DNA from 4 places in the Rhodovulum sulfidophilum DSM 1374 genome. Region 3 is predicted to be linked to each of the others. Evidence: riboswitches for the same ligand, from Rfam matches in the RefSeq annotation. Region 3 holds a riboswitch; each other region holds the start of a gene.
The links. Region 3 has a riboswitch for cobalamin ahead of A6W98_RS15215 (FecCD family ABC transporter permease). Riboswitches for the same ligand answer to the same signal wherever they lie in the genome.
Positions count from the first base shown of each region.

Region 1 (2,193 bases), 1.6 Mb from region 3:
CGGGAGTGATGTTGTAGGTCGGGATCGGGAAGGTGAAGACCCGACCCTTGGCATCGCCCGCGGTCATCACCTCCATATAGGCGCGGTTGATCATGTCCATCTCGGACTGCAACGCGCCATAGGCGAAATCGGCCTCGCGCCCGCCGATCACCGGCACCTGGTCCTTCAGGTCATCCGGGCAGGTCCAGTCGAAGGTCAGGTTGGTGAAGGGCGTCTGGGTGCCCCAGCGCGAGGGCACGTTGAGATTGTAGATGAATTCCTGCATCGCCTGACGGACGGCGGCGTAATCCAGCCCGTCGATCCGCACATAGGGCGCCAGATAGGTGTCGAACGAGCTGAAAGCCTGGGCGCCCGCCCATTCGTTCTGCAGAGTGCCGAGGAAATTGACGATCTGGCCGAGCGCGCTGGTCAGGTGCATCGGCGGACCGGATTCGATGCTGCCGGGCACCCCGTTCAGCCCCTCGCGCAACAGCGTCCTCAGCGACCAGCCCGCGCAATAGCCCGCGAACATGTCGAGATCGTGGATATGGATGTCGCCGTCGCGATGCGCCTGGCCGACTTCCGGCGGGTAGATATGGCTCAGCCAGTAATTCGCCGTCACCTTGCCCGAGGTGTTCAGGATCATGCCGCCCAGCGAATAGCCCTGATTGGCATTGGCATTCACCCGCCAGTCCGAGCGGTCGAGATATTCGTTGATCGAGCTTTCGACATCGACCAGCACCTGCCGGTCCTCGCGCAGCCGCGCATGCTGGGCGCGATAGACGGCGTAGGCGCGCACCGTCGCGATCCGGTTGGCGCCGATCAGGGCCTGTTCGACGGCATCCTGGATTTCCTCGATATCGGGCGTGCCATCCGCGTGGCGGAAGCTCAGCACCCGCACCACCTGGGCGGTGAGATGGGCGGCCTCCTCGGCGCCGAATTCGCCGGTGGCCTCGCCCGCACGGGCGATGGCCCGGGCGATCCGGCCGGCGTCGAAGGGAACGATCTGGCCGTCGCGGTTGGCGACGGAACGGGGCGAGGGGGCGGTCATGGCGGTTCGCTTTCGGTTCTGGTCAGGGGCGGCACGCAGGGAGGCACGCGGACCCGCCGGTCCGACGCACGCACCCGAGCCCACCGCTCGCGGTCGTTCGGTCCGCTCTGGCAGGTCTCCTGACTTCGCGGCTCGGACGCCCTGGCCCTCCTTCCCGGCGTCTTGCGCCAGTGGATCAAGGGGCCGCGGCTTGCCGCTGACAGTTGCGGGGGCAGTGCCGGACTCTCACCGGCTTCCCTCTTCGCCCACGGCGCAAACCGCGGGAACCAAAGCAACAGTATATTGATGTTTGCGGGGGCGTATTGTCAACATGTAGCGGGTGCGACCTTCGCGCACCCCCCGGGCCCTGTCATCGGGCCGGGTCACTGACAGTCGCGCGGCAATGCGGGATACGGGTCTCTTTGCCGGGGTCCTCGCACCGCCATCCCGGCTCTGGTGGGCGGGGTAGGCGATCGGCGCTGTCGCCGCAAGCTGAAGCCGCTATGCTGGCGCCGATCTGCCGGAGGGGAAAGCGATGGAACATATGGAATGGCAAGGGCTTCTGACGAAGGCTCGGCACGAGCAGCGCGAGCCTGCCCCGGATGAGGCCGAAACGCGCGCGGCGCGCGATAGGCGGCGTCCGGCGTTTCTGGCCGATCTCGACCGGGTGATCTTCTCGCAGCCGTTCCGGCGCCTGGCCAACAAGACCCAGGTGCATCCGCTTTACGAGAACGACCACCTGCATCACCGGATGATCCACAGCCTCGAGACCAGCAGCGTGGGCCGCTCGCTTGGGTTCGAGGTCGGGCAGGCGCTGGCCGCGAAGAGCATCCTGCTCGACGGCGCCGGGCACGACCTGTCCTATATCCTGCAGGCGGCCTGTGCCGCCCATGACATCGGCAACCCGCCCTTCGGCCATGCGGGCGAGGATGCGATTTCGGAATGGTTCGAGATGCGAAAGCCCTTCGGTGCGGATCTGAGTGAGGGCCAGCGCCGCGAGTTCGAGCATTTCGAGGGCAATGCCCAGGGCTTTCGGATCCTGACCCGGCTGGAGATGTCCCGGCGCGAGGGCGGCATGCGGCTGACCCACGCTGTTTTGGGGGCCTTCACGAAGTATCCCTGTCTCGCGCGCGACGGCGCGCTGGGTAAGGCGGCGCCCTATATCGGACGCAAGAAGTTCGGCG
Region 1 covers NZ_CP015418.1:1,644,048-1,646,240, forward strand. The annotation lists partial or broken gene A6W98_RS07810 (ribonucleoside triphosphate reductase) at 1-1,030, opposite strand, end outside; cobalamin riboswitch at 1,123-1,316, opposite strand; gene dgt (dGTP triphosphohydrolase) at 1,545-2,193, shown strand, end outside.
Region 1: another riboswitch for cobalamin. It lies ahead of A6W98_RS07810 (ribonucleoside triphosphate reductase); the one in region 3 lies ahead of A6W98_RS15215 (FecCD family ABC transporter permease).

Region 2 (2,193 bases), 180 kb from region 3:
AGTATCTGGACGCCCATTCGCGCCGCGGTCTCGCGCAGCGAGCCCTGCCGCGCCTCGGAGCTCAGCACCACCGGGGCGGCGAAGACCCGGGCCAGCCGGGCCAGCTCGGGATCGTCCGGCACCACGCGGACCTGCGGCAGGTTGGTGCGATGGACCGCCGCCGAATGCAGGTCGATGCCGATCTGGCAGCGGCCGACCACCTCCTCGACCAGCAGATGCGCAAGCCGCGCGGCCATCGAGCCGCCCGACGATCCGGGAAAGCAGCGGTTCAGGTCGCGCCGGTCGGGCAGGTAGCGCGACAGGTTGAGAAAGCCGAAGGCGTTGACGATGGGGATCGCGATCAGCGTGCCGCGCAGCGCGCCGAGCACCGGCAGGCTCAGGAGCCGGCGCACGATCTCGACCCCGATCACCTCGTCGCCATGGACGCCCGCGGTCACGAACATCGCGGGGCCGGGGCGGCGGCCATGAACGACATGGGCCGAAAGCGTGACCGGGGTGTGGTCGGACAGGACCGAGACCGGCAGGTCCACCGTGCGGCGGCTGCCGGGGGGCACGGTCTCGCGGCCAAGCGTGAACTCCGCGCGCGCCGTCATCTGGCTTCTGTCGGCAAGCAGCTCATCGTCACGCAATAGCGCCGGGCCGGGGGCGCTGGCAAGGGCCCTGCGGATTGACAGCGGCGGGCCCGGCCCCCATTGATGGTGGGCGTTCTGGTGCTTCCGCAAGGGAGTGAAAAGGGAAGCCGGTGCAATTCCGGCGCTGCCCCCGCAACTGTCAGCGGCGAGCCCCCGCCCCGAACCGCCACCGGAACCGGCATCGCCCGGGCCGGGAAGGCGGGCGGACCGGCCGAGACCCGCAAGCCAGGAGACCTGCCAGCGCGCCGAACCGCCCGCCCGGATGGCGTGCCCGGTCGCCCGGGCCGGGCGCCATTGCCGGGGCAAGCGGCCGCGATCCGCCTTCGCTTCGGGGGCGGGCCCGGCCTTCATCCTGCCGCTGACCGGCCCGGGGCTGGCCCGGCCGCGGCCGCCGACCGGAAGGAGTTGCGCCATGCAACCCAAGGACCTGACCGACAACGAGGCCTTCAAGGGCTTCACCAACAGCGCCTGCCCGTTCCTGCCCTGTCACAAGGGCGTGGCGCGCGAATTCAACTGCCTGTTCTGCTACTGTCCGCTGATCGCCTATGAATGCCCCGGGCCCTACCAGACCTATACCGATGCCAACGGGCTGACCCGCAAGGACTGTTCGGCCTGCACCCTGCCGCATGACGGCTATCTGCAATCCTGGAACTTCATCCAGCGCTGGCTGGAATATCCGCAGCCCTGGTCGGGCAAGCCGCAGACCGACCCGCCGGTCCGCCGCCCGCGCCCGCCGAAGCCCAACGATGCCGAGGAGATCCACCGGCGTCGCCGCGAGGCGGACGCGGCAGGGGACGGCGGGGACTGAGAGGACGGGGCTTCAGGCCGCGCCGGGCGGAACCGCCAGCACGTCGGCCGTGGAGCTGCGCAGAACCTGACGGGCGACGCTGCCCAGAACCATGGTTTCGAACGCGCCGCGGCTCTGGGTGCCGACCACGATCAGATCGGCCTCGGTCTCGGCCGCGGCGGCGAGGATCTCGGAGGCCGCGCTGCCGTTGCGGTGGCGCACCAGTTCGACCATCGGACCCTGCGGCAGGTCGCGCAGGAACGCGCTTAAGGCGCGTGCGGCCTCGGCCCCCGCCTCGCGCAGATGCGCCTCCCGGTCGTCCTCGCGGGTGGCGTGGATCCGCATCATGGCCGCTTCGGTCGCGTCGAAGACATGCAGCACCGAGCCGCGCAGCCGGTGGCCGAAGCCGAGCCCGCCAAAGCGCCGCAACGCGCCCCGCGAGCCCGGGGACAGGTCGGTCGCCAAGAGCGCGTGGCGATAGGGGCCGACGGGCGGCGCATTGGCCATCAGCACCGGGCAGGCGGCGGCGCGGATCGTGCGCTCGGCGGTGGTGCCGACGAAGACATCGCGCAGAAGCTGGCGCCGGTGCGGCCCGATCACCAGCAGATCGGCGCCAAGCTGGGGCACGGCCTCGATCAGCCCGGCAAAGGGATCGGCCAGCACGACATGGGCGCTGCAGTCGAGCCCGTCATGCGCGCGCAGCGTCTCCGCCTGTTGTTGCAGAAGCCCGGTCGCGGCCTCGCGCTCGGCCTCGACGATCCTGACCGGCAGGTC
Region 2 covers NZ_CP015418.1:3,421,983-3,424,175, reverse strand. The annotation lists gene A6W98_RS16035 (succinylglutamate desuccinylase/aspartoacylase family protein) at 1-593, opposite strand, end outside; cobalamin riboswitch at 692-888, shown strand; gene A6W98_RS16030 (cysteine-rich small domain-containing protein) at 1,045-1,440, shown strand; gene A6W98_RS16025 (universal stress protein) at 1,453-2,193, opposite strand, start outside.
Region 2: another riboswitch for cobalamin. It lies ahead of A6W98_RS16030 (cysteine-rich small domain-containing protein); the one in region 3 lies ahead of A6W98_RS15215 (FecCD family ABC transporter permease).

Region 3 (2,193 bases):
CGAGCCCGGTCATGCGCCCGCCTCCGCCCGGGTCCGGTAGATCAGCCGGATGAAGAGCGGCGCCCCGATCAGCGCGGTGACGACGCCCAGCTTGAGGTCGCGGTCGGGCAGCACCAGCCGCACGCCGATATCGGCGGCCAGCAGAAGTGCCGCGCCCCCCAGCGCCGAGGCCGGCAACAGCCGCGCAGGCCGGGCGCCGACCAGCGGGCGCAGGAGATGCGGCACGATCAGCCCGACAAAGCCGATGGCGCCCGCCACCGCCACCCCCGCCCCGACCGAGGCGGCGACGCCAATGACAAGCGCAAGCCGCAGCCGCCCCAGCCGGATGCCCAGCGCCGCGGCCGCATCCTCGCCCAGCGTCAGCGCGTCGAGCCCGCGGCCGAGCCCGGCCAGCAGCATCCAGCCCAGCACCGTCAGCGGCAGGGCCAGCCAGACATGGGTGAAGGACCGGTCGGCCAGCGAGCCCATCAGCCAGAACACGATATCGGCCGTGGCATAGGGGTTGGGCGAAAGGTTCAGGACCAGCTGGGTCAGCGCGCCCGCCAGCGCCGAGAGCGCGATGCCCGCAAGGATCAGCGTGAAGGCGCCGCCGCGCGGCCCGGCCAAGAGCAGCAGAAGCGAGACCGCGATCAGCGCGCCCGTCAGTGCCGATGCAGGCAGCGCCAGAACATGCGCCGAGGCCAGCCCGGTCTGAAGCGCCAGCACCGCGCCCAGCGCCGCGCTCGAGGACACCCCGATCAGGCCCGGCTCGGCCAGCGGGTTGCGCATGTAGCCCTGCAACGCGGCGCCCGACAGCCCGAGGCTCGCCCCCACCAGCACGGCAAGGATCGCCCGCGGCAACCGGATCTCGCGCATGACCAGCACCGCCGCCTCGCCGCGCCCGGCCAGGAGCGCCGAGAAGCTCTCGCGGACCGAAAGCCCGGCAGGCCCGATCAGCAAGGACAACAGGAACAGCGCCGCCACCAGCAGCGCCAACGCCCAGAAGAGCCCCTGCCCCCTCATGCGCGCGTCCCGGCCGCGCGGCCCGGTCCTGTCTTCGGCCCCTGTTTCGTTCGGATCGTCCATCGCCCTGCCTTCCCTGCCCTTGCGGGCGGTCCGGGGCGCATCGGCGGTCGGGCCAGCCCCCCGGACGGTGATCTGTCTCACCGCTGCGGGCTGGCCGCTCCGGGGCGCGCCCCGCGCCCGGAAAGGGTGATCGTCGCTCCGGCAGGTCTCCTGGCTTGCGGGTCGTCGCTTGGCTGGCCTTCCCGGGCCCTTGGCCCAGTGGCATCTGTCAGCCGCGCTCTCCGCCTACAGTTGCGGGGGCAGCCGCGGAATTGCCGCGCCCCGAGGGGCAAGGCGCACCGCGTTCCCTTTTCTCCGGCCTTGCGGGCCGGAACCGAAGTGGCCCCTGCCTAGCCGATCGGGGCGCATTGTCAAAGCCCTTTGCGGGCGGCTCAGCCTTCCCCGGCCAGCCCCTTCAGGATCGGGCAATCGGGGCGCTGATCGCCCGCGCAGGCCGAAACCAGCTCGGCCAGGGTGGCGCGCATCGCCTGCAATTCGGCGATCTTGGCGTCGATCTGCGCCAGATGGACGCGGGCGATCTGTTTCACATTGGCGCTGGCGCGGTCCTTGTCGGTGTAAAGCGCCAGAAGCGCCCGGCATTCCTCGATCGAAAAGCCCAGCGACCGGGCCCGGCCCAGAAAGGTCAGGTTGTGCCGGTCGGTCTCCGAGAAATGCCGGTAGCCATTGGCGCCCCGGGCGGGGCGGATCAGACCGATTTCCTCGTAATAGCGGATGGTCTTGGCCGGCAGCCCGGTGGCTTTCGAGATGTCGCCGATATTCATGAGCGGGCCTCCAGCGGGCCGAGCCCGCGCAGCCGAAGGGCATTCGACAGCACGAAGAGGCTTGAACAGGCCATCGCCCCCGCCGCCAGCATCGGCGACAGCAAGAGGCCGTTCAGCGGGTAGAGCACGCCTGCCGCGACCGGAATGAGCGCGACGTTATAGGCGAAGGCCCAGAACAGGTTCTGACGGATATTGGCCAGGGTCCGGCGGCTGACATGGAGCGCATTGACGACGCCTTGCGGATCGCCCGACATCAGCACCACGTCGCCCGCCTCGATGGCGACATCGGTGCCGGTGCCGATGGCGAGCCCCACATCGGCCGCGGCCAGCGCCGGCGCGTCGTTCAGCCCGTCGCCGACGAAGGCGA
Region 3 covers NZ_CP015418.1:3,244,205-3,246,397, forward strand. The annotation lists gene A6W98_RS15210 (ABC transporter ATP-binding protein) at 1-13, opposite strand, end outside; gene A6W98_RS15215 (FecCD family ABC transporter permease) at 10-1,002, opposite strand; cobalamin riboswitch at 1,189-1,398, opposite strand; gene cueR (Cu(I)-responsive transcriptional regulator) at 1,437-1,826, opposite strand; gene A6W98_RS15225 (heavy metal translocating P-type ATPase) at 1,823-2,193, opposite strand, start outside.

Region 4 (2,193 bases), on a different replicon from region 3:
GCGCGCCCGGACGGGATCGGCCCGGGGATCCCGGACATCCACGCGCCGTGCCTCCCGAGGCAGCCGAGATGACAGCGATCCCGGCCAAGCGGCTCTGGCAGCCTGCCAATAGCGGGCCCGAACCCCGCAGGAGAAGGCCCCGCCCGCCAATCTCGTGGCAGCAGCGTGAGGCCCCGGGTCAGAGCGCGTCCTGCCGAAACGGGGCCGCGCAGAACATGTCCCGCGCCACCCTTCGGGGTTTCCGCAACGCGCCCGGCAGGCCCGGGATCACACCCTCTGGCGGGTGCGGAGGGCGGGGTCGGCAGCGGGGTCGGCTCCCGTGGGCAGCTGCTGGGCCAGAAAGGCAAGCCGGTGCGACCAGTCGCAAAGCGGGCCGGCATCGCGGCCGCCCAGCAGGACCGTCCGCCCGGGCATCCGCGCGGACAGACGTTCGGCCAGCGCCGCCCCGCGCATGGCATCCTTCGTGCCGATGCCGACACGCCCGGCATAGACGATGACCGGACAGCTGCCGGTCTCTCCGACAGCGTCGTCGAGTGCCGCGCCCGAGGCCCAGGGCACCATACGGACGGAATATCCGGCCTGTCGCAACAGATCGGTCTTGGCAATGGCCCCGGCGATTTCCGTGCAGCCATAAGGCGCAAGGACAAGAACCCGCCCCTTCGGCGCAAGCGAGGTGGCGGGTCGGCCGGCCCGCAGCAGAAGCCGGTTCAGGCGTACGGTCGCCAGCGTCACCTCGAAGCCCGAAAGCGCGCTGGCATGCCAGGCTGCGGCCAGCGCGGCGCAAAGCGCGTCGACGAAGCCCGCCCGCGCCGACAGCGTTTCCAGGGCCGAGGGCGGCAGGTCGGGCACCGCCTCCTCGGGCGCCCGGGCAAGGTCGCGGACGAAGCCGTCCGCCAGGTCGCGCCAGTCCGCCTCGCCGCCGCATTCCTCGCGGTAGAGCGCAGCGGCCCGGTCGAAGGCAAGCGCGGCGGTCGCCGCATCGAAATCCGCCCTGTCGGCCAGCGGCCCCGAGGGCGGGGCAAGCCGCATCGGCCAGCCCGCGAAGCGGCGTTCATCGGTCGCGCCGGCGCTGAGGATCTGCATCTCGCCGTGGCGCGGGTCGGTCCGGATCGCCGAGGCCAGCGACAGGACCGTCCGTGCCGGACCCTCCAGCCATTGCAGGAACCAGCCCCGCTCGAACAGCAGGACCCCGGTCACGTTCCGGTCGCGGTTTCGCAAGGCGTCCTCGGCGGCCATGGCCCCGGCGGAGGCAAGGTCACATCCGGGATGGGCGCGGCTCTTGTAGGCGATCCGGAACAGACGCCCCTCGGCGGTTCCGTCTTTCGGGCTTTCTTTCAGCATCCCCACGGCCTCAATTGCAGGCACGGGGCCAGGGGCAAGGCAGCGGATACGGGCCGCAAGGGCATCCCGGTCCGACACCGTGTCCTCCGGGGCACCCCGCCCGTTTCAACACCAAGCGGATGGCAGGTCTCCTGGCTTGCGGGTCGCCGCGGTTCCGGGCCTTCCCGGGCATCGCCCAGTGGCATCTTCCAGAACCGCTCGCCGCTTACAGTTGCGGGGGCAGCCGCGGCCTTGGGGAGATCCCCCGCACCGCATTCCCTTTTCAGTCATGCTCCCTGCAGGCGAGAGCATGCGCACCATCCGTCGCAATGGTAGACAAAGCCGCGGCTCCTGTCGAAGAAATCCGTGGCCTCCACCAGGGAATGCGGCCGCGCGAAATGCGCGCAGCCGCGTCCCGGGGCAGCGGCGCCTATTCGGCCGCGAACTGGTTCATGGTATTGGCCGAGCCGCCCGCCTTGAGGGCACGTTCGCCGCCGACCATCTCCTTGAACGTGTCGCCCAGATCCGAGCCGACCTCGTGCTGGTGCCGGACCGCCGAGATGCCGCGCCGGATTTCCTCGCGCTGGACGGTCGCGACATAGGCCAGCATCCTGTCCTCGCCGAAATAGCCGCGGGACAGCTCGTCCATCGCCTTGGCGGTCAGGTGGAAGGTCGGCAGGGTGATGAGGTTGTGGAACACCCCCGCCCGGGTCGAGATGTCGGTCTGGAAGGCCCTCAGCCGGGCATCGGCCTCGCGTCCCAGATCGGTCTCGTCATAATCGGGCTTCATCAGCTCGTTGCCGTCCGGATAGCTGTCCTCGGAAATCGTGCCCTCGGCCAGCCATTGCGCGCGGACCTGCTTGCGCAGGTTCA
Region 4 covers NZ_CP015419.1:88,036-90,228, forward strand. The annotation lists gene A6W98_RS19520 (BLUF domain-containing protein) at 268-1,341, opposite strand; cobalamin riboswitch at 1,446-1,657, opposite strand; gene A6W98_RS19525 (isocitrate lyase) at 1,751-2,193, opposite strand, start outside.
Region 4: another riboswitch for cobalamin. It lies ahead of A6W98_RS19520 (BLUF domain-containing protein); the one in region 3 lies ahead of A6W98_RS15215 (FecCD family ABC transporter permease).